DNA from 4 places in the Cohnella cellulosilytica genome. Region 1 is predicted to be linked to each of the others. Evidence: riboswitches for the same ligand, from Rfam matches in the RefSeq annotation. Region 1 holds a riboswitch; each other region holds the start of a gene.
The links. Region 1 has a riboswitch for cyclic di-AMP ahead of ACFFT4_RS08465 (KamA family radical SAM protein). Riboswitches for the same ligand answer to the same signal wherever they lie in the genome.
Positions count from the first base shown of each region.

Region 2: another riboswitch for cyclic di-AMP. It lies ahead of ACFFT4_RS02655 (resuscitation-promoting factor); the one in region 1 lies ahead of ACFFT4_RS08465 (KamA family radical SAM protein).
Region 3: another riboswitch for cyclic di-AMP. It lies ahead of ACFFT4_RS23275 (TrkH family potassium uptake protein); the one in region 1 lies ahead of ACFFT4_RS08465 (KamA family radical SAM protein).
Region 4: another riboswitch for cyclic di-AMP. It lies ahead of ACFFT4_RS18700 (hypothetical protein); the one in region 1 lies ahead of ACFFT4_RS08465 (KamA family radical SAM protein).

Region 1 covers NZ_JBHMDN010000012.1:14,786-20,483, reverse strand. The annotation lists gene ACFFT4_RS08475 (ABC transporter ATP-binding protein) at 1-423, shown strand, start outside; gene ACFFT4_RS08470 (AI-2E family transporter) at 1,008-2,219, opposite strand; cyclic di-AMP (ydaO/yuaA leader) riboswitch at 2,328-2,466, shown strand; gene ACFFT4_RS08465 (KamA family radical SAM protein) at 2,666-3,850, shown strand; gene ACFFT4_RS08460 (outer membrane protein assembly factor BamB family protein) at 4,135-5,628, shown strand; gene ACFFT4_RS08455 (hypothetical protein) at 5,607-5,698, opposite strand, start outside.
Region 2 covers NZ_JBHMDN010000006.1:79,829-85,526, forward strand. The annotation lists gene ACFFT4_RS02645 (HD domain-containing protein) at 45-1,337, shown strand; gene ACFFT4_RS02650 (TatD family hydrolase) at 1,364-2,140, shown strand; cyclic di-AMP (ydaO/yuaA leader) riboswitch at 2,320-2,538, shown strand; gene ACFFT4_RS02655 (resuscitation-promoting factor) at 2,818-3,975, shown strand; gene rnmV (ribonuclease M5) at 4,140-4,691, shown strand; gene rsmA (16S rRNA (adenine(1518)-N(6)/adenine(1519)-N(6))-dimethyltransferase RsmA) at 4,697-5,572, shown strand; gene yabG (sporulation peptidase YabG) at 5,662-5,698, shown strand, end outside.
Region 3 covers NZ_JBHMDN010000034.1:4,908-10,605, reverse strand. The annotation lists gene ACFFT4_RS23290 (3D domain-containing protein) at 1-458, shown strand, start outside; gene ACFFT4_RS23285 (polysaccharide deacetylase family protein) at 700-1,482, opposite strand; gene ACFFT4_RS23280 (potassium channel family protein) at 1,541-2,209, opposite strand; gene ACFFT4_RS23275 (TrkH family potassium uptake protein) at 2,222-3,520, opposite strand; cyclic di-AMP (ydaO/yuaA leader) riboswitch at 3,646-3,826, opposite strand; gene ACFFT4_RS23270 (hypothetical protein) at 4,091-5,698, shown strand, end outside.
Region 4 covers NZ_JBHMDN010000025.1:14,265-19,962, reverse strand. The annotation lists gene kdpB (potassium-transporting ATPase subunit KdpB) at 1-884, opposite strand, end outside; gene kdpA (potassium-transporting ATPase subunit KdpA) at 912-2,582, opposite strand; gene ACFFT4_RS18700 (hypothetical protein) at 2,733-3,149, opposite strand; cyclic di-AMP (ydaO/yuaA leader) riboswitch at 3,260-3,418, opposite strand; gene ACFFT4_RS18695 (sensor histidine kinase) at 3,683-5,107, shown strand; gene ACFFT4_RS18690 (response regulator) at 5,229-5,698, shown strand, end outside.

The DNA of each region.
Region 1 (5,698 bases):
AAGGCGACCGACGAGCAGGTGTGGGAGGCGGCGAGACGGGCTTCGCTGGAGGAGATGATCAAGCAGCTGCCGGAAGGCATGAACACGATCATCGGCGAACGCGGCGTCAAGCTGTCCGGCGGCCAGAAGCAGCGGATGGCGATCGCGCGGATGTTCCTGAAGAACCCGCCGATCCTTATTTTGGACGAAGCGACGTCGGCGCTGGACACCGAGACCGAAGCGGCGATCCAGCAGTCGCTGGCCGAGCTGTCCGTCGGCCGCACGACGCTTGTCATCGCGCACCGATTGGCGACGATCAAGAACGCGGACCGCATTATCGTCGTCGACGAGAACGGCATCGCCGAGCAGGGCAGCCACCAGGACCTGATCGCGTCCGGCGGCATCTACAGCAGGCTGCACCAAGCGCAGTACCAGCACGCTTAAAGCTTTCGGTTTCGCTCGCGGCATCATTTATCGCCATGGAAAGAGCGCATCTATCTCCCGGGGAAAACCGGAAGGTAGATGCGCTATTTTTGGCTTTTGCAGTCGGAAATCCACTATGTGACATGAGATGTTCTAAAGAATCGGTCATCGTCGCACGAATCTCCGCAAATTGGCTTGAGATGTTCTAAGGAATCGGTCATCGCCCCACGAAACTCCGCAAATTGGCTTGGGATGTTCTAAGGAATCGGTCATCGCCCCACGAAACTCCGGAAATTGGCTCGAGATGTTCTAAAGAATCGGTTATCGTCGCACGAAACTCCGCAAATTGGCCCGAGATGTTCTAAGGAATCGGTCATCGTCGCACGAAACTCCGCAATCTGGCTTGAGATGTTCCAAAGAATCGGTTATCGTCGCACGAATCTCCGCAAATTGGCTTGAGATGTTCTAAGGAATCGGTCATCGCACCCTCGCCAAATCCGTCGTCGTTGCTTGCGGGGCAGACTTGGCAGGCGCCCGGACGCCGAAACCAACCCTTTCTCCGAAACCGGCTCTTCCGTCAGAATCAACCCATCCTCCGAACCCAGCTATTCCGCCGGATTTATCGAGTCGACCGAATCCGCCGGGTCCGCCGTCCCCTGCGGAGGCGATGCGGCGGGCGCGGGAGAAGCTTCCTCATACAGCCTCGTACGCTGCTTGAACCAGCGGAACAGATGCGTGCAGATGACTTTCAGAATGGCGTATCCCGGAACGGCCAGAATGATGCCGAGCATGCCGAACAGATTGCCGGCCGTAATAATGACGAAGATGATCGTAATCGGATGAACGTGCATCGACTTGCCCATAATTTGCGGCGAAATGAATTTGCCTTCGACCAATTGAACGATCGTCCAGATGACGATCATCTTGAGCAGCATGATCGGGGAGGTCATCATGGCGACGATCAGCGCGGGGGTGATGGCGATCGCCGGCCCAAGATACGGCACGATGCTCGTACAGGCGGCGATGACCGCGAGCACGAGAGAGTAGTCCAGTCCGATGATCAGGTAGCCGATATAGAGAAGCACACCGATGCAGGCGCTCACGATAATTTGCCCGCGAATGTACGAGCTGACCTGGTGGTTCATCTCGAGCATGACTCCGAAGGAACGGTTTCTCAGCCGCGATGGCACGAAGCCGAGCACGAACGGGGCCAGCTTTTTCCGGTCCTTGAGCAGATAGAACAGAATGAACGGCACCGTAATGATCGCGAGCACCGTCTCCGTTATTTTGCCGACCAGGCTGCCGATTCCCGACCAGGCGTTGCTCAGAATCGCCGAAGCCCGCTCCGAGAAGTCGTCGACGACCTTCGCCGTGTCGATGCCAAGCATGTTCTGCAATTGGTTGAAATATTCGTTGCCGATCAGCTCTTCGAATTTCAGCTGCGCGTCCTGACTGTAGGTCGGGAATTGCACGATCAGGCTGGAGATTTGCTGGCTGAGCAGCGGCACGACTTTCATAACGATCAGCGTAAGCACCGTGAGAATGACCAGATAGAGGCCGACGATGGAGTAGACGCGCTTGATCTTGAGCCGCTCCAAGTAATCGACGATCGGGTTAAGCAGATAATAGACGACTCCGGTCAGCATGAACGGGAGAAAGACGGTTTCGAGGACGACGATAAACGGATGGAAGACGTACGAGATTTTGTCCAATACGAGAATGTTGAGCCCGATCAGCAAAATGACGACCAGGAACAGGACGAATTTGCGGTCGATCAGCCCTTTGAGACCGTCCGATAGTTTGCGAGCGCTCTGCATGAGTGTTCCCCCTTCTTTCTTCCATTGTAACCGACGCGAATCCCGTCGGACAAATCGGTCCGAACCGGGCTTTTCCGACGGTTGACAGGGCGGGAGGAATTCATTTATAGTTAGATTATGCTTAGTTTCCGGAAACTTCCGGAAAGCGGGGGAACCATTCAATTGGGGCGAATCGTTCATGCGAACGTAGGGAACCATCTATCCCGAGCCCGTCAGCTAACCTCGTTTGCACTGGATGGGTCGGATTGTCTATGCGCAGATAAACTGCTCATTCTTTTGACCCGTTGAGGGTCTTTTTGCGTCTTTATGGACCCTAGTTCGCCGGCAGGGATGGTCTGCCGCGCGCGGGGTCTATTTTTTATCTATGGAAGGAAGGGGGCCGGCGGGGGGCTTGGAACGGATTCGTTCTCGAATTCGACTGAATATACGCGGAGGAGGAAGGCCGAATGGCGCAACCAAAGTATATCACCGATATCGGAAAAATCTCTCACATCCCCGAGGAACAACGTGAGAAGCTGAAGCGGATTACCGATAAGTTCGTGTTTCGGGTAAATGAGTATTATTTGAATCTGATCGATTGGAACGATCCGCACGATCCGATCCGCAAGCTGGTCATTCCCAACGAAGGAGAGCTGGCGGAATACGGGCGCTGGGACGCCTCCGACGAGGATACGAACTACGTCGTCAAAGGCTGCCAGCACAAATATTCGTCGACCGCGCTGCTGATCGTCTCGGAGGTGTGCGGGGCCTACTGCCGCTACTGCTTCCGCAAACGGCTGTTCCGCAACGACGTCAAGGAAGCGACCTCGGACATCGAGCCGGGCCTGCAGTACATCGCCAATCATCCGGAGATCAGCAACGTGCTGCTGACCGGCGGCGACAGCCTTATTTTGGCGACCCCTAAACTGCGCGCGATTTTGCATAGATTGCGCGAGATCGACCATGTGAAGATTATTCGGCTCGGCTCGAAGATCCCCGTCTTTAATCCGATGCGGATTTACGAGGACGAAGAGCTGCTGGAGACGATCCGCGAATTTTCCGACGCCAACAAGCGAATCTACGTAATGGCGCATATCAACCATCCGCGCGAAATTACGCCGGAAGCGGTGCGGGGATTCCAGGCGCTGCACGACGCCGGGGCGATCGTCGTCAACCAGACGCCGGTGCTGCGGGGCATCAACGACGATCCGGAGGTGCTTGGCGAGCTGCTCGACCGTCTGAGCTGGGCGGGCGTAACGCCCTACTATTTCTTCGTGAATCGCCCGGTTGCAGGCAACGGCGACTTCGTGCTGCCGCTGGCCAGAGTGTACGAGATCGTCGAGCAGGCGAAAGCGCGCACGTCCGGGCTCGGCAAGCGCGTCCGCCTGTCGATGAGCCATACGTCCGGCAAAATCGAAATCCTGGCAATCGAGGATGGCAAAGCCTATCTCAAGTACCATCAATCCCGCGACGGAAATTACGGCAAGTTCATGACGCTGGACTGTCCCGACGACGCGGCCTGGTTCGACGATCTTCCGGGAAGCGAGCGCTACTGGAAGAAGCCGGCGAAGCGGACGAAGGACGTCGTGTCCGTGAACGAGCTGCCGGACGTTCCGCGCAAGCGGGAGAGAAGGGCGGAAGTGCCGAGCTGACGTTCCCGAGCGGCCGGCAAAGCCGAAGCCGAAGCGTCTATTTTGCGGCGGACGCCCCGGCCGAAAAAATCGCGTATTCCCAGCCCCGACCCCTTGAAGGACCGACCCGCGCCCGCCGGAGATTAACCTCTCCGGAAGCGCCGGAGTCGGTCCTTTCGCGTATTCCGCTCGGTTGCAACCGAATGCGACAAAGGTCCCGCGGTTTCCCGACGAGCGTTTGACAAGCTTTTCGTCCGCGTGCGGGTACAATCTATTCATTCCAACGGATGGGGGAATGAATAGGGATGGCATGGGGGAGAAAAACGGTCGTATTCCTGCTGGCGATCGGGCTTGCGGCGCAGAGCAGCGCGGAGGCGGGCGCCCTTCGCTCCGGGCAATGGAGCGGCAAGCCGGCGGGCTCTCAAGCTTTTCCCGAAGCGTATACAGAGATCGCGGGCGTGCTGGGCTTTCGCGGCGGGGGGGAGCGAAGCGCCCCGTCTTACGGCACCGCGGAGCTGCGGACGTATCGCCCGAAGATCGTCTGGGAGAAAAAGACGAAGAGCAGCTCATGGGGAGGAGGCGCCGGGTGGACGGGACAGCCGGCCATCGTCAGATGGTCGCCGGAGGTGCTGCGCGCGATGAACGTCAAGGAGAAGTTTCGCGCCAAGCCGGATTTTACGGAAGTGATCTACGCCTCGCTGGACGGCTGCGTCTATTTCCTGGAGCTGGAGACGGGGGAAGAGACGAGAAGCCCGATCAAGGTCGGCAATCCGATTAAAGGCAGCGTGTCCGTCGACGCGCGGGGATATCCGCTGCTCTACGTCGGCGAGGGCATTCCCGAGAACGGAACGATCGGCTTTAATTTGTACAGCCTGATCGATCAGAAGAGACTGCTGCGCGTGAACGGCATCGACTCGTTCGCCTATCGCGGGTGGGGAGCGTTCGACGGTTCCGCGCTGTTCAACCGGCTCGACGATACGCTTACCGTGGGCGGGGAGAACGGATTGTTCTACCGCGTGAAGCTGAACACTACATTCGATCCGCAGCGCAAGACGCTCTCGATCAAGCCGGTCGTCGGCAAATACCGCTACAAAATTTCCGGCAACGGTTATCAGGGCATCGAAAACTCCGTCGCCGCGTTCGGAGACCTGGCTTATTTCGCCGATAACGGAGGCAGCCTGCTGGCCATGAACGTGCGGACGAACGAGCCGGCGTGGGCGCTTCCGCCGCTGGACGATACCGACGCGACGATTGTCGTCGAGGCGGAGAACGGAGTTCCCTATTTGTACACGGGCACGGAGGTCGATAAGCAGGGGAAAAAAGGCTACGCTTACCTGCGCAAAATCGACGGCTTGACCGGCCGGGTCGTCTGGCAGGCGAAGTACGAGTGTCTGTCCATCGTCGGAGGGGCGCATCCGGTGAACGGGGGCGTGCTCGCGACGCCGGTCGTCGGCAAGGGGAATGTATCCGATCTTGCGATCTTCACGATTGCCCGTTACGGCTCGCTTGGCGCGGGACTGATGGTCGCGCTCGACAAGAAGACGGGCAAGGAAGCGTGGAGGCTGCCGATGAAACGCTACGCCTGGTCTTCTCCGACCGACGTCTACGATTCGTCGGGCAGCGGGTATTTGATTCAGGCCGATTCGGGGGGCGTCGTCTCGGTGATCTCGGCCAGAGACGGCCGGGTCCGGGGAAGCCTCGCGCTCGGCGCGAATATCGAAGCGTCCCCGGCGGTATTCGATCAGTACGCGGTCGTCGCTTCGCGCGGCGGCAAGCTCTACGGAATCAAGCTGGAATGATCGGAGCCCAGCCCGACGATGCGCCAGGGCGATTGGGGGGAGCTGCGCGCGAGCTCGAAACGCAGCTTGG
Region 2 (5,698 bases), on a different contig from region 1:
TCCCAGTGCTCTTGTCGAAAAACGACAAATATGAGGTGATGGCCATGTTGACGAAATTGAGTGAGGAGAAAGTATTCAAAGACCCTGTGCATCATTCCATCTACGTGCAGGACCCGACGATTTGGAAGCTCATCAATACGCCGGAGTTTCAGAGGCTCCGGAGAATCCGCCAACTCGGCACCTCCTATCTGACGTTTCATGGGGCGGAGCACAGCCGGTTTTCCCATTCGCTGGGCGTATATGAAATTACAAGAAAAATCATCTCCCAGTTTGAGCGTAATGGATATGGCGACTGGCCGCAAGGGGAAAAATTGCTCAGTCTTTGCGCTTCTTTGTTGCATGATGTCGGACACGGTCCGTTTTCCCACTCTTTGGAGCAAATATTCGGTACGGACCACGAAGATTGGACCTGTAAAGTCGTCTTGGGCGCAACGGAAATCAACCGCGTGCTGCGCGAGGCCGACAGCCGGCTGCCGGAGCAGGTCGCCGCGGTCATTCGCAAAAAGTACGAGAAGCCGATTGTCGTCAGCCTCGTGTCGAGCCAGCTGGACGCGGACCGGATGGACTACCTGCTGCGCGACGCCTACTTCACGGGAGTCAACTACGGTACGTTCGATCTCGACCGGATCCTGCGCGTGCTGCGCCCGTTCCAAGGGAAAATCGTCGTGAAGGACAGCGGAATGCATGCCGTCGAGGACTACCTGATGTCCAGGTATCAGATGTACTGGCAGGTCTACTTCCATCCCGTCACCCGAAGCTCGGAAATTTTGCTGCGGCAAATTTTCCGCAGGGCCAGCGAGCTTCTGAGCTCGGGTTACGCGTTCTCCTTCATGCTGGAACCGATTCGGGCGCTGCTGACCGGCTCCGTGACGTTGGAACAATATATGAAGCTTGACGAAGCGATGGCGCAGACGGCGTTCGGCCAATGGGCGGAGGAGAAGGACGAGCTGTTGTCGGACCTGTGCCGGCGCTTCCTGGACCGGCGGCTGTACAAATACGCGCCGCTGACCGAGGAGGACGGGGAATGGCTCCGGGACGTGCGTCATCAGTGGCAAAGCATCGGTCTCGATCCGTCCTACCATATGGAAGTCGATACGCCCGAGGATTCCCCGTACGACGTCTACAAGCCGGGTGCCCATCCGGGCGGCAAGGAGAAGCCGCCGATCCTGCTGCTGGACAAGCGCGAGGAATTGACGGAAATCTCGGTCCAATCCGACATTATTCGTTCCATCGCCGGCCTGCACCGCGGCAAATACTACATTTATTACCCAGAGGAACGGATCTTGCCCCACGCCCGTTTTCTCAGCGCCGAGACGCGCTCCAGGTTGTCTATATAATAGTAGAAAAGAGGATATGAATCGACATGCTTATCGACACGCACGCCCATCTCGACTCCGGCAAATTCGACAACGATCGCGAACAAATGATCCAGCGCGCGCTGGAAGCCGGTGTAGACACCATCGTCAATATCGGATTTAACCGCGAGACGATCCCGTCGACGCTGGAGCTGGCGGAGAAATACCCGTTTATCTACGCCGCCGTTGGCTGGCATCCGACCGATGCCGCCGACATGAGGCTGGAAGAGGACCTGCTCTGGATCGAACGGCTGTGCACCACGCATCCGAAGGTCGTGGCCATCGGAGAAATCGGGCTGGATTATTATTGGGACACTTCGCCGAAGGAAGTTCAGCATACGGTGTTCCGCGAACAGATTCGCCTGGCCCGGCGGATCGGCAAGCCGATCGTCATTCACAATCGCGACGCGCACGAAGACGTCCTGAAGCTGCTGAAGGAGGAGCAGGCCGCCGAGGTCGGAGGCATTATGCACTGCTTCTCGGGCAGCTGGGAGACGGCCAAGCAATGCCTGGATATGAATTTCCATATTTCCTTCGGCGGACCGGTCACGTTCAAAAATGCGCGCGTTCCCAAAGAGGTGCTGGAAAGGGTTCCCATGGACCGATTGCTGATCGAAACCGATGCTCCGTATTTGACTCCGCACCCCCATCGAGGGAAGCGAAATGAGTCCGCTTACGTACGCCTGGTCGCCGAGGCGGCGGCCGAAATTAAAGGCATTTCTTTGGAGGAGCTTGCAGAAATTACAAGCGGAAACGCCCGGCGCTGTTTTGGGATAACGAGATAAACGGAAGAATAGGGAGTAAAACGGACTGGTTCCAAGGAAAAACTGGCATTTGCTGCGGGAATTGCCGAGGTTCCATTTGATTTTCCGTAAAAACGGGCAAATTCGTCGGATGAGCCGTCTTTACACCGTGATCGCCGAGAGGTTATGATCATCATCAGAAAGTTTGAATATGACATTCCTTTTCCAGTGCGCTTAATCTTCCGAACGGAAGAGTGGGGGACCCAACGCGGCGACGATTCAGACAGAGCGTCCAATGCGGTCCGAGCAATCTTGGGGTGAATACGGCAAGTGCCGAGACGACGGCTTTATCTGAGTGACGCGTCGGGCATGCAGCCGTTAGGGCAACTCTCTTTGCCCGAATCCGACAGCTAACCCCGCAAGCGTGATAGAGAGAGGTCGCCCTCGTGCCGCTACATTTCTTAGCTTATTCCAATCATGCGGAAGCCACGAACAGATCCTCTGTCTCGATGGCTTTTTGTGTTGCAGACACAACTGCTTCGGGCAACGAGCTCTCATGTGAGTATTCTGAACTGGGGAAGGCGGCGCTTGACCGATCGGCCCGAAATCGCGAAAGTTTCGGGACTGCTCGCCAAGTGTCGTTAACCATTTTGGATTAGTCGCGTCAGACAACATCATGTTTTACAGTCGACGGCGGGGCTATGAAGGAGGAACGAGATATGGGCGCAATTCCTGTTCAGGAAACCCATGATCCACGACCGACCGGCAAGCTTTTCGCACTGCGTTGGAAGCATGAGCATCTGCGCGCCGCACTATTGGCCGCGGTTCTCGTCTTTGCCATCACCATCATGTTCGTCTCGCTGCTGCAGAAGGCGGCGACCAAAAGCATCACGATTGTCGACAACGGCATTTCGAAGGTCGTGTCCACGACCACCTCGAACGTTCTCGGATTGCTCGAAGAGCAGGATATTTACATCGGGCCCAACGATCGCCTCTCCATGGCGGCCGTGGATCCTCTGCAAGAAGGAAGCCGGCTCGTCATCGATCGCGCGGTAGGCGTCATGATCCAGGCGGATGGCAAGCAGCAAGTCGCTTATTCAACCGAAGATACGGTTGGGGGAGTCATCGAATCGTTAAACCTTAAGCTGTCCGAGCACGACCGGATTGTGCCGGAAGCGGACAGCCCCTTGAGGGAAGGGATGACCGTGTCGGTCGTCCGCGTGCGCAAAGAGGTTACAGAGACCCGGCGCCCGATCGCCTTCAAGGTCGTGGAACAGAAGAACGCCGACCTCGAAGAAGGCAAGACGAAGGTCGTCACCGAAGGCCAGAAAGGCGTCGTCGTCTACAAGACCGAGAAGGTCTACGAGGACGGCCAGCTGGTCAGCGAGGAGACGGTCGGGAAGACGATCGCCAAGCCTGCCGTACAGCAGGTCGTCGCGGTCGGAACGAAGAAGAAGGCCGAAGTGGCGATCGCGTCGTTCAGCGGACCTCCGACGGCGGCCGAAGCCCAAGTCGTCAAGCTGAACGGCAAGAGCGTCAAAGTGAAACGGATGCTGAACAACGTTACGCTGACCGCGTATTCCGCGGGATTTGCTTCTACCGGCAAATCCAAGGGAGACGAGGGCTACGGCATTACCCGTTCCGGAACGACCGTCAAGGAAGGGCGCACGATCGCCGTCGATCCGAAGGTCATTCCCCTGGGCTGGTGGGTCTATATCGACGGAATCGGCTTCCGCCGGGCCGAAGATACGGGCAGCGCCGTCAAGGGGAAGAAGATCGACGTGTACTACGACAGCGAGAAGTATGCCAACAAGTTTGGGCTGAAACGCGGATACACGGTCTACGTGATCGGTCCGGTCAAGCCTTCCGCGGATTGACCGCGGCGGCCGCACGCCAATTCCATACGGCATAGCGTCGGGAAGGAGCCCTAGGGCTTCTTCCCGATTTGCGTTAGGAAGGAGCGCGGGTTCCGGACTTGCCCTCCTTCCCAATCTCGTATACGCTTGAAGGAACGCACAGGATAAAGGCGGAATGAAGTCGGATGATTCGAGAAATGATTGTCGTGGAGGGCAAGGACGATACGACGGCGGTGAGGCGGGCCGTGGGCGCCGATACGATCGAAACGGGAGGCTCGGCGATCGGGGAGGACGTGCTCGCGCGGATCGAGCTGGCGCAGGCCCGCAGAGGCGTGATCGTGCTCACCGATCCGGACGCCCCCGGAGAGCGTATTCGCAAGATCGTCGCGGAGCGCGTGCCGGGGTGCAAGCACGCCTTCCTGACGAAGGACGAGGCGCGAGGCCGCGGGGGCATCGGCGTGGAGCATGCGGCCGACGAAGCGATCCGCCGCGCGCTGGAGCGGGTGCGCGGGCCGGAGACGGACGCGGAAGAGCCCGCGGAGATCGCATGGACCGACCTGCTGGAGGCGGGCTTGATCGTTCACGCCGCGTCCGCAAGCCGCAGAGAGCGCATGGGCGAGCTTCTGGGCATCGGCTATGCGAACGGCAAACAATTTTACAAGAGATGCCTGATGTTCCGGATTACGAAAGCCGAGTTTCAAGCGGCGCTGGAACGGTTGGAGCGGGAAGGACGATAGAGACCATGCAAGAGATCGCCACATCGAACCGGACGCGGGAGATTATACGCCGGCACGGATTTACGTTCAAGAAGAGCCTTGGGCAGAACTTCCTGATTGACGGCAGCGTGCTCGACCGGATTATAGCGGCGGCGCAGCTGGACGAAACCCGCGGAGCGCTGGAGGTCGGTCCGGGGATCGGCTCGCTGACGGAGAGGCTCGCCAAGGCCGCCGGCAGGGTGACCGCCGTGGAGATCGACCGGCGCCTCATCCCCATTCTGGAGGACGTGATGGCCCCTTACGGGAATGTCGGCATCGTGCACGGCGATATTCTGAAGACCGATCTGCGCGCGCTCTGGCAGGAACGGTTCGCGGGCCTGGCGGGCGTCAGCGTCGTGGCCAATCTGCCGTATTACGTGACGACTCCGATTGTCATGAAGCTGCTGGAGGACAAGCTGCCGATCGAGAACATCGTCGTGATGGTGCAGAAGGAGGTCGCTGTGAGAATGTCCGCCAAGCCCGGCGGCAAGGATTACGGCAGTCTGAGCATCGCCGTGCAGTATTACTGCGAGCCGGAATTGGTCTGCGTCGTACCCGGCAAGTCCTTCATCCCCGAGCCCAACGTGGACTCGGCGGTCATCAAGCTGAAGCGGCGGCCGGAGCCGGCCGTTCGCGTGGCGGACGAGGAGAAGTTCTTCCGCGTCGTGCAGACGTCGTTCGCGCAGCGGCGCAAGACGCTGGCCAACAATCTGTCCGCCCTGTCGGGCAAGGAGCGCAAGGCCGAGCTCGGAGAGCTGCTCAGAGCGGTCGGCGTTCAGCCGGAACGTCGGGCCGAGACGCTGTCCCTCGAAGAGTTCGCGGCCGTCTGCGAGGCTCTGAGCGGCAGCGGCATGCTCGGATAGCCGGACGTTGTCCCCGGGCAAATCCGGTTTCCCGGACGCGCACCCATCGTCTCCGGGCTCCATAGGATAGACGGAGAGGTGAGTGGCCTATGAAGCAGGGGGATCTGGTCGTACGGAAATCCTATG
Region 3 (5,698 bases), on a different contig from region 1:
ATCCGCTTAACATCTACGCCGGCCTGAAGCTGGTCATTCCCGCCGCTCCCGCCGCGAACAAGACGATGACGGCCGCTTCCAAGTCCGCAGTTCAGAAGACGCAGGCGGTGACGACTGTTTCCGGTCAATCGCTCGCCTTCTCCAGGGCGCTGGACGTTAAAGCGACCGCGTACTCGGCGGCGGCCGAGGAGAACGGCAAATGGGGCGCCGTCGACTACTTCGGCAATCCGCTGAAGCTCGGAACGATCGCGGTCGATCCCGACGTCATTCCGTTTGGCACCAAAGTGTACATTACCGGCTACGACTTCTCCGGCCTTCCGGCAGGCGGCATGACCGCCACCGCGTCCGATGCGGGCGGCGCGATCAAGGGCAACCGAATCGACATTTTCGTTCCCGGCTCCCGTTCGTTCGTCTCCGGCTTCGGCTTCCAGAATGTCAAAGTGTACGTTTTGGAATAACGGGGGATGCCCCATAAGTAATAAGAGTCGTGCCTAATGATTATCGATGTTCTCAAGGGGTATCTATCTCCTTCCGATGCTATACGATCCTGAAATGGGAATGGTAAACCCGTTAATCGGTGATTTCAGGATCGTATGAGGCAGTCTCCAGGAGATAGATGCCCACTTTTTTCTTCGCTAATCTTATACTTCTCCCTACTTAAGGGACAGCCCCTGCCCCCTTACTTTACTTTACATTACCTTACTTTACCTGCCCCTTCTTCTCAGGCAAGTTCAGCAGCTCCGTCAGCGCAACGGGCTCGTAGTCGTGCTCCCGCAGCCAGTCGATGATTTTCGGCAGCGCTTCGACCGTTCCGGACAGGCTTTGGCCGACCCCGCCTCCGGCATGCATCAGCACGACCGAGCCCGGCTTTATCGCGCGGGTCACGTTGCGAAATACCTGCTCGGCGCTAAGCTGGCGCCAGTCCGAGGAATCGACGTCCCAATTGACGACCGTGTAGCCTCGTCTTTTCGCCCATTCCAGCTGCCTGGGCACGATTTCCCCGTACGGCGGACGAACGAGCCTCGGCCTTAAGCCGACCGCGCTCGTGATCGCCGCTTCCGCCCGCAAAATTTGGTCCTGCACCCGCGCCAGCGTCATTTTCGAAAAATCGGGATGACTGTAAGAATGGTTGCCGATATCGTGGCCTTCCCGATGGATTCGTTTGACCAGGTCGGGATGTTTGCGCGCGCGGGTGCCGACGACGAAAAAGCTGGCGCGAACGCCCTTCCTCTTCAAAATGTCCAGCACCCGGGGCGTGTAGCGCGGATCGGGCACGTCGTCGAACGTCAAGGCGATTTTGCGGGACTCCCGCGAAGCGGACAGCACGAAGACGCCTTCGTACTTGCGCTCCCATTCGGTCCAACGGCTGCCGGACGGCTTCGCCGCATCGGCGTTCGTCGGCGAGGGCGCAAGCCCCAAAGCCAAAAAAGCGACGACGCTCGCCAGCGCCGTCACCGCTATTCCAAGGCGCACCCTCTTCATCGCCCATTCCTCCCACCCGCTCGTCATCTAACGTTAGCCTGAACGAACCGGATGGATTTCATTCACCGGACTGAAACGATTCCTGACACTGCTCGATTTGATCGTTCGTGCCGATCAGCACCATCACGTCCTCCTGCGCCAAAACGTCTTGGGCCGCCGGAGCGATGATCATCCCTTGCGGCTTGTTGATCGCCACGATGCTGCAGCCGAATTTGCCGCGCAAATCGACGTCTCCAAGAGATTTGCCCGACCAGCACCGCGGAACCGCAAGCTCCGCGATCGTATACTTCCGGGACAGCTCGATGTAATCGAGCAGGTTGGGCGAGACGAGCTGATGCGCGACCCGTATGCCCATATCCCGCTCGGGATAGATGATCCGGTCGACGCCCATCCTCTCCAGCACTCGTCCGTGCAGGTCGGACACCGCCTTCGCCACGACCTTCTTGACGCCGAGCTCCTTAAGCAGAATCGTGGCCAGAATGCTGGCCTGGATATCGTCGCCGATCGCCACGACGCCGCAGTCGAAATTCCGCGCTCCCACGGAGCGCAAAACCTCTTCCTCCGTCGCGTCCGCCACGATCGTATGCGTCAGCACGCCGGAAAGCTCCTGCACCTTCTCCTCGTCCCGATCCACGCCGAGCACTTCATAGCCCAGTCTGATCAATTCCCGGCCCAGGTTGGAGCCGAATCTGCCAAGGCCGATAATGACGAATTGATTTAATTTCATGGTTCTCCGCCCTTATCCGATAATAATTTTGCCTTCGGCATGCCGATAAAGCACCCGGCCCGGTTTGGGTCCCAAAGCGTACGTCAGCGTAAGCGGACCCAGCCGGCCCATGAACATCAAGAAAATGATCGTCAGCTTCCCGGCTACCGTTAAACTCCCCGTAAGCCCCATCGACAATCCGACGGTGCCGAAGGCCGAAGTGGCCTCGAACAAAATTTTCAGGAAGCTCGCGTCCTCGGTCGTCGCCAGAATCATCGTTCCCAGCAACACGATGCCGATACAGAACAGCGTGACGGTTACGGCTTTATAAACGCGCTCCTGGGCGAGACGGAAGCGGAACAGCACGACGTCCTCCTTGCCGCGGATCATCGCGAGCACGGCCCCGACGAGCACGGCAAACGTCGTCGTCTTGATGCCGCCCCCGGTGGAGCCCGGCGAAGCGCCGATAAACATCAGAATAATCATGAAAAACTGGGTCGCCTGGCGATAATCCGCGATATCGCCGGTCGTCACCCCCGCGGAGCGGGTCGTCACCGAATGGAACAGCGCGCTCAAAGCTTTGTGACCGAAGCTTTCGTCCCCGATCGAGCGGGTATTCGTAAATTCGAAGATGAGAATGATAACGGCTCCGACCGCAATCAGAACGGCGGACACGCTCAGAACGACTTTCGTGTGCAGGGAGAACTTCTTCTTCCTGCGAATTTCGAACAGGTCGGCCAGTACGATAAACCCGAAACCTCCGAGTACGATAAGCCCCATCGAGACGGCGTTGATGTACAGGTCGGAAGCGTATTGGGAAAAGCTGCCGGAATTGCCGGACAAGTCGAAGCCCGCGTTGTTAAACACGGAAATCGCATGAAAGACGCCGTGGTAAACGGCCTGTCCGAACGGCATATCGAAGGCGAAGCGCACGGTATAGAGGACGGTCCCGACCAGCTCGATCATCAGCGCGTAAAAAATCACTTTGCGCACGAGCCGGACAAGCCCTTCGATGCTGCCCTGATTTAACGACTCCTGCAAAATCAGCCTTTCCCTGAGCGAAATCCTTCTGCGCAAAATCAACGCGAACAGCGTCGCCATCGTCATGAAGCCGATCCCGCCGATCTGCACGAGCATCAGAATGACCCAATGGCCGAACGTGGAGAAATGAGAGCCCGTGTCGAACACGACCAGGCCGGTGACGCAAGCCGCGGAGGTCGCGGTGAACAAGGCGTCGACGAACGAGATCGGTTCCCGGCTTGCGGAAGCAACCGGCAGCTTGAGCAGGAACGCCCCCGCCAATATGATGATCGAAAACCCCAATAACAGCATTCTTGGCGGGGAAGCATACAACCAGCGCACCGCTTTTTTAAACAAAATATCCACCTCTGCAGTTGGCTTACTCTTTTCAGGCAAAATAAAAAAGCACTGGAACCCAGCGCTTTCGACGCACGCGATTCCTGTTCGTATAAAGCCTACGAGGTTAGCTGTCGGGTTCGGGCTCGAACAGGCTGCCCTATCCTTCGCGACTTGCGCGGAATGGAATTCACCCCTGGATCTTCGAATACAATAGGTCTTGTACACGCAATCCTTTGGTTCCCCCGTTTTCCGGATGCGGAAATTCGGCCGTTTCGTTCGATGAAATGAATGGAATTGACGTACCATCCGAATTATAGTCCGAACGAATAGGAGGAACAACACCAGAATGGGGGCAATCCGGCTCGTTTGAGCGATTTAAGCAGCGGTTATCCGCACGGAACGGCCTCGGACAGTCTTTATCGTTCCATTTGCTTTCATTTTCGTTGAAAATGCGAGATACTTAATGAAAATCCCGGCAACGCCGCGAACAAAGCCGTTGTATCCGTTATCTTGTATTGATTTGCATGCGAGGAGAGAAGCCGAATGATCGACAATCGACCGCTGCCGCTGGACAGACGCTGGGTGTGGGCGTCCTCCGTCGGACTGGTCTTGTTTTTATTGATTCAAGTGTTTCCCGTTACCGGGCAATTGTTTTCCATGAACTCCGCTCCCGTGCTCACGAGGGGCGAAGCGGAGCAGCGGGCGATCGAATGGGCGGCGGATAAATTCAACGTCGCGGCCTCCGACGTAAGCAAGACGACGGTCACGCACATGACCGACGGCAAAACGAACGGCTATTTCTCGAAACACGCGCTGGCGGACGCTTACGACAAGCAATGGGCGGCGGCGACTCCGACGGACGTCTACGTCGTCGAGCTGTACGTAAACGGAGTGCCCGGGGCGCTGGCCGTCTCGCTCCATATGGAGTCGGGCGAGCTCGTCGCCTGGCGTCATCTTGGCGCGGCAGCCGGCGCTTCGGCCGGCGAAGCGGCGGAACAGCCGACGGCGGAGCAGGCGGCCAACGCGCTGCAGTACGCGTCGGCATTCGGGATCCGTCCGGACGATTGGGAATGGACCGGCGGGACGTCCGCCGGCGGCGGCTTCGCGTACGCCTCCCGGCAGCCGGCGATCGGAGAAGCCAAGCTTGTGCTGGAAGTCGCAGCCCCGGCGGATTTCCGGCTGACGGATTCCGCTTACCCGAGCTGGCAGGGCGGAGCGGTCTCCTATCGCGTCGACTTGCCCGCGCCGTTCCTCGCGTACATGGAGCGGCAGGAGCGGTGGGCGACGGAATTGTCGGTTTTCGGCTTCATTTTGCCCCAAGTGCTGCTATTCATCCTGGCTATCATTTATACGGGAACGCATGGCGGACATACTTCGTATCGCAGGGGCATCTTTCTGGCGCTCGTCTTTTTCGCGCTGTACGCGGGCCTGACGTTTAATATGATTCCGGGCTTGCGGGCGGGAACGTGGGAATCGGGCATCAGCCCGGGAGACAATCTTAATCTTGCGGTCAGCCTCGTGACATACGCGGCCATGGCGCTGCTCACTTATTTCTCGGCGGTCGGCGGCGACGGCCTGTGGAAGTCGATGGGTCGTTCGCTGTGGCCGAGATGGCGGGAATCGGGCTACGGGGAAGCGGTGCTCAAGAGCATGAAGGAGGGCTACTTCCTGGCCTTTATTTTGCTGGGCGCGCAATCCGTCATCCTGCTTCTGCTGGAGAAAAGCCTGGGCGCGTTCGCCTCGAGCGACGCGACGCAATCGATGTACAACATGAGCATCCCGCTGCTGCTGCCGCTGCTGGCCTGGTGCGCCGGCATATCGGAGGAGCTGCAAAGCCGGCTGTTCGGCATCGGCGTGTTCCGCAAATGGTTCGTCGGCCTCGCCCGCAAGCTGAAGGGCGGAGAGCCTTCCAAAAGAACGGCTGTCGTTCTGACGACGCTGGCGATCGTGCCGCCCGGTCTGTTCTGGGCGCTCGGCCATGTCGGCTATGCGGTTTATCCGGTGTATACGCGCGTCATCGAGCTCGTGCTGCTGTCCTTCCTCTTCGGATGGTTTATGCTCCGCTTCGGCCTGATGACGGTGATCTTCGCGCATGTCGCGCTGGACGCCATTCTGATGGGCATGCAGATGATGTTCGACGGCTTGCCCGGC
Region 4 (5,698 bases), on a different contig from region 1:
TCGCCCGCGGCCTCCACCGCCTTGCCCGACATCGCCAGAACGTTGAACCGGGTCACCCGGTCCATCCCGGCAATGCCGATGGCCGACAGCAGCCCGCCGATCGTCGTCGGAATGAGGCAGACGAGCAGAGCGATCAATACCGGAACTTCCAGCTCCACGTTCAAATAGCGGCCGTAAAACGGCAGCGTGACGACAACAATCATGAAGATCAGCGTCAGACTGGTCAGCACCGTGCCGAGCGCGATCTCGTTAGGCGTTTTTTGCCGCTTCGCGCCCTCCACGAGTGAGATCATCCGATCGAGGAACGATTCTCCGGGATCGCTCGTAATGCGCACCTTAATTCGGTCGCTGAGCACCCTCGTTCCCCCCGTCACCGAGTTGAAATCTCCGCCCGCCTCCTTGATGACCGGCGCCGATTCCCCGGTGATCGCCGATTCGTCCACCGAGGCGAGTCCTTCGATCACCTCGCCGTCGCCGGGAATCCACTGGCCCTGCCCGACAACGACGATATCGCCCTTGCGCAGCTCGGTCGACGGCACCTGCTTGACGGCGCCTCCCGTTACTTTATACGCGGTGGTCTCCTTTTTCGACCGCTTTAGCGAGTCGGCCTGCGCCTTGCCTCTTCCTTCGGCCAAAGCCTCGGCAAAGTTGGCGAACAGCACGGTGACCAGCAAAACGATCGACACCGCGATATTGAACCAGACCGGCGATCCGCCGCCGAAGGCATCCGGCATCCATGCGAGCGGCAGCGTCGCGACAAAACCGATTTCCACCACGAACATGATCGGATTGCGGATCATGACCCGCGGATCAAGCTTCAGTACGGACTCCTTGAGCGCTTGCCGCAAGATCTCTCCGTTCAGTAAGGCTTTCGTTCCATGCATTGCAGGTCTCTCCTCTCCAGAAAGCAGCTAAGGCTTTAGCGTCAATTGTTCGGCGATCGGTCCGAGTACAAGGCTCGGAAAGAAGGTAAGCGCGCCGACGATAAGCACCGCGCCGAGCAATACCGCCGCGAACAGTCCGGTATCCGTGCGGAACGTGCCGCTCGTCTCCGGCACCGGCTTCTTCGCCCCCAGCGAACCGGCAACCGCCAGCAGCGTCACGATCGGGAAATAACGGCCGACGTACATGACAAGTCCCGTGGAAATGTTCCAAAACGGCGTATTATCGTCCAGTCCTTCGAATCCCGAGCCGTTGTTGCTGGCGGACGACGTATATTCGTACAGCGCCTGGGTCAATCCGTGAAAGCCCGGATTGGACAGCGTGCCGGGATAAGCGATTAGGGCGACGGCCGTCGGGACCAGTATAAGAAACGGCGGAACGAGCAGCGTCAGCGCGATCAGCTTCATCTCCTTGCCCTCCAGCTTCTTGCCGAGAAACTCGGGCGTTCGCCCGACCATCAATCCCGACAGGAAAACGCCGATCATCGCGTACATCAGCACGTTCATGAAGCCCGCTCCGACACCGCCGAATACCGTATTGAGCATCATATTGGCGATCGTCGCCAGCCCGCCGATCGGCGTCAGCGAATCGTGCATCGCGTTGACGGCGCCCGTCTCCGATGCGGTCGTGACGACGGAATACAGCGCGGACTGCGCGATGCCGAAGCGCGTTTCCTTGCCCTCCATGCTGCCCTGCCCCTGCTGAAGACCGAGTGCGTTCAGCGCCGGATTGCCCGCGTGCTCGGCGGCGAGCGAGATGCCCAGCATCGCGATGAACAGTATCGCCATCGAGGCGAATAATACGCGGCCCTGCTTAGCATTGCCGACCATCCGGCCGTAAGCGAACGGCAGCGACGTGGGGAGCAGCAGCATCAGGACGATCTGCAGCAGATTGCTGATCGCGCCCGGGTTTTCGAACGGATGCGCGGAATTGACGCCCATGAAGCCTCCGCCGTTATTGCCCAGCTCCTTGATCGACAAGAAGGAGGCCATCGGACCGCGGGCGATCGCCTGCTCTCCTCCCTGCAGCGTCTGCGCGGCCGCGGCCGGCTCCAACGTCTGCGGCACCCCCAACGCGACGAAGATCACGGCCGCCGCGATAGAGATCGGGAGCAGAACCCTCGTAACGGAACGGATCAAGTCGACATGGAAGCTGCCGATCGGCCTGCCGGACAACGCCCGCATAAAAGCCATGACGACGGCAAGTCCGGTCCCCGACGCGGTAAACATCATAAATACGATTCCGATCATCTGCGACAAATACGACAGACCGCTCTCGCCGCCGTAATGCTGCAGATTCGTGTTGGTCATAAAGCTGACCGCCGTATGGAAGGCCAGCGTCGGCTCCATGCTGCCGATGCCGCCCGGATTCAATGGCAAGCCGCTCTGCGTGCGGAAAACAACGTAAACCAGCAAGATCATCGCACCGTTGACGATTAGCGCGGAAGCGGCGTATTTTTTCCAGGTCTGTGACTCCTGCCTGACGCCCCCGACGCGGTAAAGCAGCTTCTCCGCCGGACCGAACCATCTGTCCAGCCCGGTCGGCTCCGCGCCGAACGCCTTGACCAGATACAGGCCGGCCGGGCGGGCCAGCAATCCCGCGAGCAGCAGCGTCGTGACAATGGATACCCATTCGCTCATCGTAAATAGCTCCTTTTTATTAGCTCCGTCATTTTTTCGCGCTTTCTTCCCCGACGACGCGCCCCGCCCACGAGAGAAGTCCAAGCATTGCTATCGTTAACGCCGCCGTCAGCGCCGCCATTCCGATGTCCATTTATACCGTTCCCCCCGTTATCCGATATGGTTTTCATGCGGGATCAAAAAAGAAACGTCGCTGCCGTTCGTATGAATCACGTAATCGGCGCCGATCTCCCTGTAAATCGCTCGGAAGTTGCTCCCCTGCGTAATGACGTAAATCGGTCTTCCCGTCCATGAACGGAACAGCCGGATGAGCCGGCAGCATGCAGGAAGGCCGTCCTCGAACAAATAAACCCTGCCGATCGGCAGCTCCGGTATGCGCGAGCGCGGGAGCGCCGCGTCGACCGCCTCGCTCAAACAAGGCACTCCCGATCTCGCCAGTCTCGCCCTCTGCCCTTCGTTGACGGCTGCGGCCGCAAAGGGCAAGCGTTCCCGAATCAACGACTCGATAAATTGTTCCCCGGCGTCATTTCCCGGGTATACTACAATCCAATCCTCGCGGGATGTCATACCCTCTCCTCCACCTTGTTCGCGGGCAACAAAAAAAGAGCTGCGAAAAAGAGGTCCCTTTCGTCAGCTCCTCAGCACGGAAAAACAAACCGTGTCCGGCCGTGACAATCGTTGCCTCTCTTCAGACGCTTACGAGGTTAGCTGACGGATTCGGGCGTAAGAGTCGCCCTACGCCGGAACATCCGGCGATTCACCCCATGAGGCCTGCGTTCCGGCCTCCGTTGGTTCCCCCGCTCCCAAAACTGCATAGGATTCAGCGAACGTACTAAAAATGAAACTTGGCTTGCAGCTGCGGATTTCGGACGGTGAGAGTCGTCCCGCCTCCTCCTGCTGCTCATCGACGGCAGGGGGCCGATCGTGACGCCCGCCTGCTCTCACACAAGCGGTCGTCACGCCGTCCGTTCCTCCGTTCGCTCTGAATCATACTCTCGCCGCGATGCGCTGTAAATCGTTTTTATGCGATTTTTACACCTGCAAACGGTTTATTTGATCTCTTTTTTACAGTAACCTAGAGGAGAACGGAGGGGGAGAAAATGTGCGGTCCGCAATCGTTATGGACGTCCGTCCGGATCTATGTCTTCATCGCCGCGTTGATTGCGGCGATGACTTATTTCCTGCATCGGTTCGGGCTCGTCTTCGATCTGGACAATATCGTGCTGCTGTATTTGCTGCCGGTGCTGCTCAGTTCGGTGCGCTGGGGACTGAGGCCCGCTTATTATGCGGCGGTGTTGGGCGTATTGTCGTTCGATCTTTTTTTTATCCCGCCCGTCCTCAGCTTCTCCGTGGCCGACTTGCGATACTTGATCTCTTTCGGCGTCTTCCTGCTCGTGGCCGGATTGACGGCCGGTCTGGCCGTCAAGCTGAAGCAGCAGGTCCATCTTGCCGAGCAGCGGGAGGCTCACACCGCGATACTCTATGCGCTCAGCAAGCAATTGGGCGCCGTGTCGACGATCGACGACTTGTCCGCCACGATTGCCAGACAGATTTCCGCAAGCATGGGCATCGAAGCTTCGATTCGCCTGGACGACGAGGCGGCGGCCTCGGACGGTCCCCTGAGTTATGACGTTCTCCTGCGGAGCGAAGACCGCGGCTACGGGCTCATCCAATTTAGACGGCGCAGCGACGAGGATGGGGAATTTACGATAGAGCGGCGCCGATTGATGGACGCCGTAGGCGGGCTTGCCGCCGGCGCCGTCGCCCGTATAAAGCTGGCCGAAGAAGCGAAAATCGCCCATCTGACCGCGGAATCGGAGCGGCTCCGCGCCGCCGTGCTGGATTCCGTGTCCCATGAGCTGAGAACTCCTTTGGCGGCCATTATCGGCGCGGCCACCGGTCTGATCGAGAGCGAGCAGCTGCTCAGCTCCGCGGATCGGACGGAGCTGCTGTATACGATTCGCGACGGAGCGCTGCGCATGAACAGACTGGTCGTCAACCTGCTGCACATGGTCCGGCTGGAAAGCGGAATGCTGCGGCTGAACAAAACTTGGTGCGACATCGAGGATCTGCTGGGGATTGCGCTGTCGCGCGTAAAGGAATTCCAGCAGCGCCGCAGCCTCCGCGTTCATATCTCCGAGCCGGCGCCCCTTATCGTCGGCGACGAGATTCTGCTGGAGCAGATGCTGGCGAATATCGTGAGCAATGCGTTCAAATATTCGCCGGACGGCAGCGACGTCGCGCTGTCGGTCAAGACGGAGAACGATTGGCTGGAAATTGCCGTCGCCGATAACGGAATCCGCCTGACGGACGAGGAGTACGATCGAATATTCGAGAAGTTTTATCGCGCCGGATCGACCCGCCACATTCCGGGCACAGGCTTGGGACTGGCGATCTGCAAAGGAATAGCGGAGCTTCACGGGGGAACGATTACGGCCGGGGCCAACGCTTCGGCAGGAACGACGATTACCGTCAGACTGCCCCTGAACGGCAGCCCCAAGCAAAAACGCCTGCGGCGTCCTTAGGACGGCAAACGCGTTTTTGTCGGAGACGATACAGACAAAGATAAGGGTGAAACTTACAAATTCTGTATCGTCGACGAAAGCGGTCATCGACCCGGATCGCAAGAAGGAGAGGAACATGGCAATGACGCATCCAGCTGACGGGGCGCGCATTCTGATCATCGACGACGAGCCGCAAATTCGCAAGCTGTTGAAGGTGACTCTGCAAGCCCATCGCTATGCCATATACGAAGCGGCCGACGGCGAAGAAGGCTTGCGGCAGGCAGCCGCCTGCCTGCCCGACCTGATCGTGCTCGATCTGGGCTTGCCGGATATGTCCGGCATCGAGGCGCTTCGCCGCATACGCGAATGGTCCAAGACGCCGGTCATCGTGCTGACGGTAAAGGACTGGGAGGAAAATAAAATCGAAGCGCTGGACAGCGGGGCCGACGATTACGTGACCAAGCCTTTCGGAATGGGCGAGCTGCTCGCCCGAATCCGGGTCGCGCTGCGTCACGTCGCCAAGTCCGGGAACAAGCCCGTGCTGAAGCACGGCGGATTGACGATCGATCTGGCTCAGCGCATCGTCGAGCTGAACGGGGAGAGAATCAAGCT